Regions from separate parts of the Nonomuraea sp. NPDC052265 genome, predicted to be linked through region 1. Evidence: riboswitches for the same ligand, from Rfam matches in the RefSeq annotation. Region 1 holds a riboswitch; the other holds the start of a gene.
What was found. A riboswitch is a leader RNA that binds a small molecule or an ion and turns the genes downstream of it on or off. The one in region 1 is predicted to bind glycine.

Region 1 (3,400 bases):
CGGTCAACATCGTCGCTTTGCGTGACGGCATCTTCTTCGCCGACCTTGTGTTCTCCAACGGCGTGGAGGTGAGCGCCAGGCCGTCCGACTCGATCGCCCTGGCCCTGCGTACCGGCGCCCGCATCTTCGCCAGCGAAGAGGTCGTCCAGGAGGCCGGTGTGATCATCCCGGACGACCAGGAGGACGAGGTGGAGAAGTTCAGGGAGTTCCTTGACACGATCACTCCCGAGGACTTCGGCAGGGCGGGGTAGGTATTTCAGTGCATTTACGCTTCACGACGCGCCGAGCCGGATCGTTGACTGAGCATGGTCACGGTCCTACGGTGCAAGTGAAACCCGTGGTCGCCCTTTACGAACCCCCAGATCAGGCCGCGGGATGAGAGAAAGCCGGAGGTCCGCGTGGCGGTCAGCAGCGGCGAGGGAAAGACGGCCGGCCAGGAAGATCCGGTGCGGCGTGAGAGTGCGCGGCAGCGTGCCGGAGAGCAGGGCCTGCTCTTCGACGAGCAGCCCACGACGCTGCCCGCCGACATCGGATACCGCGGGCCCACAGCGTGTTCGGCGGCCGGCATCACCTACAGGCAGCTCGACTACTGGGCGCGCACGGGCCTGGTGGAGCCCACGATAAGAGCCGCGCACGGCTCGGGCTCGCAGCGGCTCTACAGCTTCCGCGACATCCTGGTGCTCAAGGTCGTCAAGCGGCTGCTCGACACGGGAGTGTCGCTGCAGCAGATCCGCACCGCGGTGCAGCATCTGCGTGACCGCGGGGTCGCCGACCTCGCGCAGATCACGCTCATGAGCGACGGGGTCAGCGTCTACGAGTGCACCTCCGCCGACGAGGTGATCGATCTCCTCCAGGGCGGGCAGGGCGTGTTCGGCATCGCGCTCGGCCGGGTCTGGCGCGAGGTCGAGGGCTCCCTCGCGGAGCTGCCGGGGGAACGGGCGGCGGTCGAGGACAGCGTCCCGGCCGACCATCCCACTGACGAGCTTGCCAAGCGCCGGCGCGCACGCCGCACGGGGTGAGCTGAACCGCTGAACACACCGTAGTAATCTAGGACAGAGTAAGGCTGACGACCCCGTGCGGGAGAGTCCCTGGGCCTCGGTCCTGGGGCGCCGAAGGAGCAACCCTCCCCGGAATCTCTCAGGCATCCCGTACCGCTCGGGTGAGGCAACTCTGGAAAGCAGGTGCGCCCGCCAGGCGCACCTCACCGACGGTGCAAGCCCCACGGCGGGGTGAAGCTCTCAGGTCGCGATGACGTCGCGCTGACAGAGGGGGAGATCCGGCACTCGCCCGCGCCCCGGCGCCGGTCTCCACGCCTCAGGAGGCAACCTCCATGACCGACCTGTCCGCTCCGCCGTTCTCGTCCAGGCATATCGGCCCATCGGAGTCCGAGCAGCAGCGCATGCTCGAGGCCGTGGGCTTCGAGTCCGTCGGCGATCTGGTGGCCGTGGCCGTTCCCGAGGCCATCAGGGCCAAGGACCGGCTCAAGCTGCCGGCCGCCGCGAGCGAGACCGAGGCCATCGCCGAGCTGCGCGAGCTGGCCTCCCGCAACCGGGTGCTGACCTCCATGATCGGGCTGGGCTACCACGACACCGTCACGCCCGCCGTCATCCGGCGCAACCTGCTGGAGAACCCGGGCTGGTACACCGCCTACACGCCGTACCAGCCGGAGATCTCGCAGGGCCGCCTGGAGGCGCTGCTGAACTTCCAGACGGTCGTCTCCGACCTGACCGGCCTCGACGTCGCCGGCGCCTCCCTGCTGGACGAGGGCACCGCCGCGGCCGAGGCCATGACGCTGGCCCGCCGGGCGGGCAAATCCAAGAGCGACGTGTTCGTGGTCGACGCCGACACGCTGCCCCAGACCAAGGCCGTGCTGGCCACCCGCGCCGAGCCGCTCGGCATCACGCTGGTCGAGCACGACCTCGACGGCGAGCTGCCCGAGTGCTTCGGCGTGCTGGTGCAGTACCCGGGCGCCTCGGGCCGCCTGCGCGACTTCCGCGACGTGGCCGCCAGGGCGCACGAGGCGGGCGCGCTCGTCGTGGCCGCCGCCGACCTGCTGGCCCTCACGCTCGTGGCCGCCCCCGGCGAGCTGGGCGCCGACATCGCCGTCGGCTCCTCCCAGCGCTTCGGCGTCTCCTTCGGCTTCGGCGGGCCGCACGCGGCCTACATGTCCGTACGCGAGGGCCTGCAGCGGCAGATGCCCGGCCGCCTGGTCGGCGTGTCGGTCGACGTCGACGGCGACCCCGCCTACCGGCTGGCCCTGCAGACCCGCGAGCAGCACATCCGCCGCGAGAAGGCCACCAGCAACATCTGCACCGCCCAGGTCCTGCTGGCGGTGATCGCCGGCATGTACGCCGTCTACCACGGCCCCGAGGGCCTGCGCCGCATCGCGCTGCGGGTGCACCGGCACGCCGTCGCGCTGGCCGGCGGGCTGCGCGAGGCCGGCCTGGAGGTCGTGCACGGCGAGTTCTTCGACACCGTGCTCGTCCGCGTGCCCGGCCGGGCCGCCGAGGTGGTGGCCGCCGCCGCCGAGCGGGGCGTCAACCTGTGGCAGGCAGGCGACGACCACGTCTCCATCGCCTGTGACGAGAAGACCGGCGCGGCCGAGCTGGTCAAGGTGTGGGCCGCCTTCGGCGTCGAGCGCGAGGAGGTGGAGCTGTCGGCCGACGCGCTGCCGGCCGACCTGCTGCGCGAGTCGGACTACCTGACCCACCCGGTCTTCCACAGCCACCGCTCCGAGACCGCGATGCTGCGCTACCTGCGCAGGCTCCAGGACAAGGACATCGCGCTCGACCGTTCGATGATCCCGCTCGGCTCCTGCACGATGAAGCTGAACGCCACCACCGAGATGGAGCCGATCACCTGGCCGGAGTTCGCGGGCGTCCACCCGTACGCGCCGGAGGCCCAGACCGAGGGTTACCGGGAGCTCATCGGCACCCTGGAGGGCTGGCTGGCCGAGGTGACCGGCTACGACGCGGTCTCCATCCAGCCGAACGCGGGCTCCCAGGGCGAGTTCGCCGGCCTGCTGGCCATCCGCGCCTACCACCAGGCCAACGGCGCCACCGAGCGTGACGTGTGCCTGATCCCGTCCTCCGCCCACGGCACGAACGCGGCCAGCGCCGTCATGGCGGGCATGCGGGTCGTGGTCGTGGCCTGCGACGGCGACGGGAACATCGACCTGGCCGACCTCGACGCCAAGATCGCCAAGCACCGCGAGCGGCTGGCCGCGATCATGGTGACGTACCCGTCCACGCACGGCGTGTACGAGGAGTCGATCACCGAGGTCTGCGCCAAGGTGCACGAGGCCGGCGGCCAGGTCTACGTCGACGGCGCCAACCTCAACGCCCTGGTGGGCCTGGCCAAGCCCGGCGAGTTCGGCGCCGACGTGTCGCACCTCAACCTG
Region 2 (3,400 bases), on a different contig from region 1:
TCGGGCAGGGAGATCTTGCGTTCGAAGACGAGGTCCTGGCCCACGACGAAGGGGATCTCGCGGGCGCCGAACAGCGTGACCGTGCCCGAGGCGCGCATCTCGGCCAGGCGGGCGTCGATGGAGTCGACGTCGACCAGCTCGGGCTTCTCGCCGGACAGGCCCAGCAGCACCGCCTTGTCGCTGCCGTGGCCCTTGCCTGTCAGGCCGAGCGAGCCGTACAGGATGACCTCGACGCGGGCCACGCGGGGGAGCAGGCCGTCGTCGTGCAGTCCGCGGGCGAACTTGTGCGCGGCGGCCATCGGGCCGCCGGTGTGGGAGCTGGACGGTCCGATGCCGATCTTGAAGAGGTCGAAGACGCTGATCGCCATTGATGGGCGCCCTTCAGTTCAGAAAAAGCCGGGGCCCGACGCGGGCCCCGGCGTCGATGTCAGGACTCGCCCGAGGTGAGCGCCGTGTACTCCTCGGCGGACAGCAGGTCCTCCGCGTCGCCTTCCATGCGGACGCGGAACATCCAGCCGTCGCCGTACGGGTCGGTGTTGGCCAGCGACGGGTCGTCGACCACGGCCTGGTTCACCTCGACGATCTCGCCGCCGACGGGCGAGTAGATCTCGCTCACCGACTTGGTGGACTCGACCTCGCCGACCGAGTCACCCGTCTCGACGGTCGCACCGACCTCGGGGAGCTGCACGAAGACGACGTCACCAAGAGCCTCGGCGGCGAAGGCCGTGATGCCGACGGTCACGGTGATGCCGTCGTCCACGCCCGACACCCACTCGTGTTCCTTGGTGTAGCTCAGGTCGTCAGGGATGTTGCTCACTTGTTCCTCCTGTAGAAGGGCAGCTCGACCAGGTCCATAGGTTCTTGGCTGCCCCGGATGTCCACGGCCAGACCTGTGTCGGCCCCGGTGTCCACGTAGGCCATCGCGATGGGCTTCCCCAGGGTCTGGGAGGGCGCACCGCTCGTGACCTCGCCGACGACGGCGCCGTCGCGGGTGACCGGGTAGCCGTGACGCGGCACCCGGCGGCCCTTGGCGACCAGGCCGACGAGGCGGCGGCGGGGCTGGTCGTCCTTGACCGCCTCCAGTGCCGCCCTGCCGACGAAGTCACCGGGCTTGTCGAATTTCACCACTCTGCCCAGCCCCGCGTCGAACGGGGTCAGGTCGGAGCTCAGCTCGTTGCCGTAGAGCGGCATGCCGGCCTCCAGCCTGAGGGTGTCGCGGCTGGACAGGCCGGCGGCCTTGAGCCCGTACGGCTCGCCCGCCGCCTCCAGGGCGCGCCAGAGCGGCACGGCGTCCTGGTTGGCGACGAACAGCTCGAAGCCGTCCTCGCCGGTGTAGCCGGTACGGGCGATGAGCGCCTGGCGGCCGTCGACCTGGCCGGGCAGGCCCGCGTAGTACTTGAGGCCGTCGAGATCGGCGTCGGTGAGCGTGGCCAGGATCTCCTGGGCCCTCGGGCCCTGGATCGCGATGAGGGCGTACTGCTGGGAGCGGTCATCGACCACCACGTCATACGACTTAGTGCGATTTTTCAGTTCATCCGCGACTTTGTCGGAGTTCGAGGCGTTGGCCACCACCATGAACTCCTCGTCCGCCAGCCGGTAGACGATCAGGTCGTCGAGCACCCCGCCGCGCTCGTCCACGATCATCGTGTACCTGGCCCGGCCGGGCACGAGCGCCGACAGGTGGCCGACCAGCGCGTAGTCGAGGGCGTCGGCGGCCTGCGGGCCGGTCAGGAAGATCTCGCCCATGTGCGAGAGGTCGAACAGCCCGGCCGCCTCGCGTACGGCTTTGTGCTCCGCCGACTCGCTGCCGTACCGGAGCGGCATGAGCCACCCGGCGAAGTCGGTCAGCGTGGCGCCTAGGGCCTCGTGGACGTCTCGTAGCGGCGTAGGTCGGGACATTTGTCGCACCTCAGGACAGGATTGGATGCCAGCATCCTCCCCCTCTGTCATGGATGCCTGAGAGCTTCGCCCGAGTTTTACCGGACTTTCACCTTCGGCGAGGCCCCAGGGCCTGCTTTCCAGAGGTCACCTCCCCGTAAGAACGCCTTACAGGGCTGCCGCGCGGTCCTTTGCCTTGAGAGGTTCGCGGGGAGGGCTTGCTCCTTCAGGGACCCTGACCGGATGTCAGAGTGCTCTCCCGCACGGTTTCGCCGGTGATGTCCGTCAGCCTAGTGCCGTCATGGGGGTGTTGTCGCGCTTCGCCCCTGTATCTGGCAGCACACCGCACGCAGCGAAAAGCGGCCGCGGCCCCGGAGAGGCGGGGCCGCGGCCGCGTTGGTGGCCGCGCGCGAGCCGGTCATGGCAGGTCAGCTCGCACGCGGCGGCCTGGAGGCGGGCCGGTGCGAACCGGCCCGCGTGCGGATCAGGCGCGCGCCCAGAGGGCGGGCACGTTCGGCGGCTCCCAGCCCGGCAGGCTGGTGTGCGCCTGGAGGCAGCGGTAGCCGACCCCCTGGTAGGTGACGACGTCCCCGGCCGTGTACGGCTTGTAAGCCGTCCAGGTGGTGCCCTGGCCGTCCCCTCCGACGGTCAGGGTGAAGGAGGCGGAGTGGTCCGCCGTCGCCCCGTCGCCGTTGATCCCTATGGTGTACGTCCCCGCCGCGACGCCGCTGGTGGTGGCGACCGTGACGGTGGACGACTGGCCCGCCTGGATCGTGGACGGGCTGAAGGAGACGGTGACCCCGCTCGGCACGTTCCCGGCGGAGAGCGCGACGCTCTGCGCCTGGCCGGACGTGACCTGGGTACTGACCGCCGCGGTAGCCGACTGACCGGCCTGGACCGATGCCGACGACGGGGTCACCGAGATCGAGTAGTCGTTCTCCGTGGGCGTGCCGGTGCCCACGGCGAGCTTCCATATGGCGTACGCGATGGCGTCGGTGTTGCGGTCGAGCGCCGTGGTGTTGACGGCGCTCGGGTAGCTGTCGCACGCGCTGTGGTAGCAGCGGTCGAACGCCTGCCCGGCCGAGCCTCCCCACTTGGCGGCCTGCGCCGAGCTCTTGACCGCCCCGGCCCCCGTGGCCAGGCCGCCGACCCGTACGCCGGCGCTCTTGAACGAGGCGTGGTCGCTGCGGCCGTCGCCTTCCCTGTCCCCCTCGGTCTGCAGGCCGATGGTGGCGAAGTAGTCGTTGAAGGTCCGCTGGATCGCCGCGTCGTCGTCGTAGACGAAGTAACCGGCGTTGGTCGAGGCGATCATGTCGAAGTTCAGGTACACCTCGACGCCGCTCGCGCCGCCGTTCTGGACGTAGTACCTGGACCCGACCATGCCCGCTTCCTCGGCGCCCCACCAGCCGAACCGCACGTGCTTGGTGAGCGTGGGCCTGCGGGCGGCGAGGGTGAGGGCGTTCTCCAGGAGCGCGGCCGAGCCGGAACCGTTGTCGTTGATCCCGGGTCCGGCCGCGACGCT

Region 2: linked by a shared signal. The riboswitch ahead of gcvT (glycine cleavage system aminomethyltransferase GcvT) and the one ahead of gcvP (aminomethyl-transferring glycine dehydrogenase) in region 1 are both predicted to bind glycine.

The regions. Positions count from the first base shown of each region.
Region 1 is NZ_JBIUBJ010000004.1:150,158-153,557, reverse strand. Features, by position in the region: gene ACIHAD_RS14285 (bifunctional nuclease family protein) at 1-251, shown strand, start outside; gene ACIHAD_RS14280 (MerR family transcriptional regulator) at 399-1,019, shown strand; glycine riboswitch at 1,068-1,164, shown strand; gene gcvP (aminomethyl-transferring glycine dehydrogenase) at 1,331-3,400, shown strand, end outside.
Region 2 is NZ_JBIUBJ010000001.1:103,289-106,688, reverse strand. Features, by position in the region: gene ACIHAD_RS00500 (L-serine ammonia-lyase) at 1-368, opposite strand, end outside; gene gcvH (glycine cleavage system protein GcvH) at 428-817, opposite strand; gene gcvT (glycine cleavage system aminomethyltransferase GcvT) at 814-1,899, opposite strand; glycine riboswitch at 1,934-2,032, opposite strand; glycine riboswitch at 2,053-2,150, opposite strand; gene ACIHAD_RS00485 (M28 family peptidase) at 2,363-3,400, opposite strand, start outside.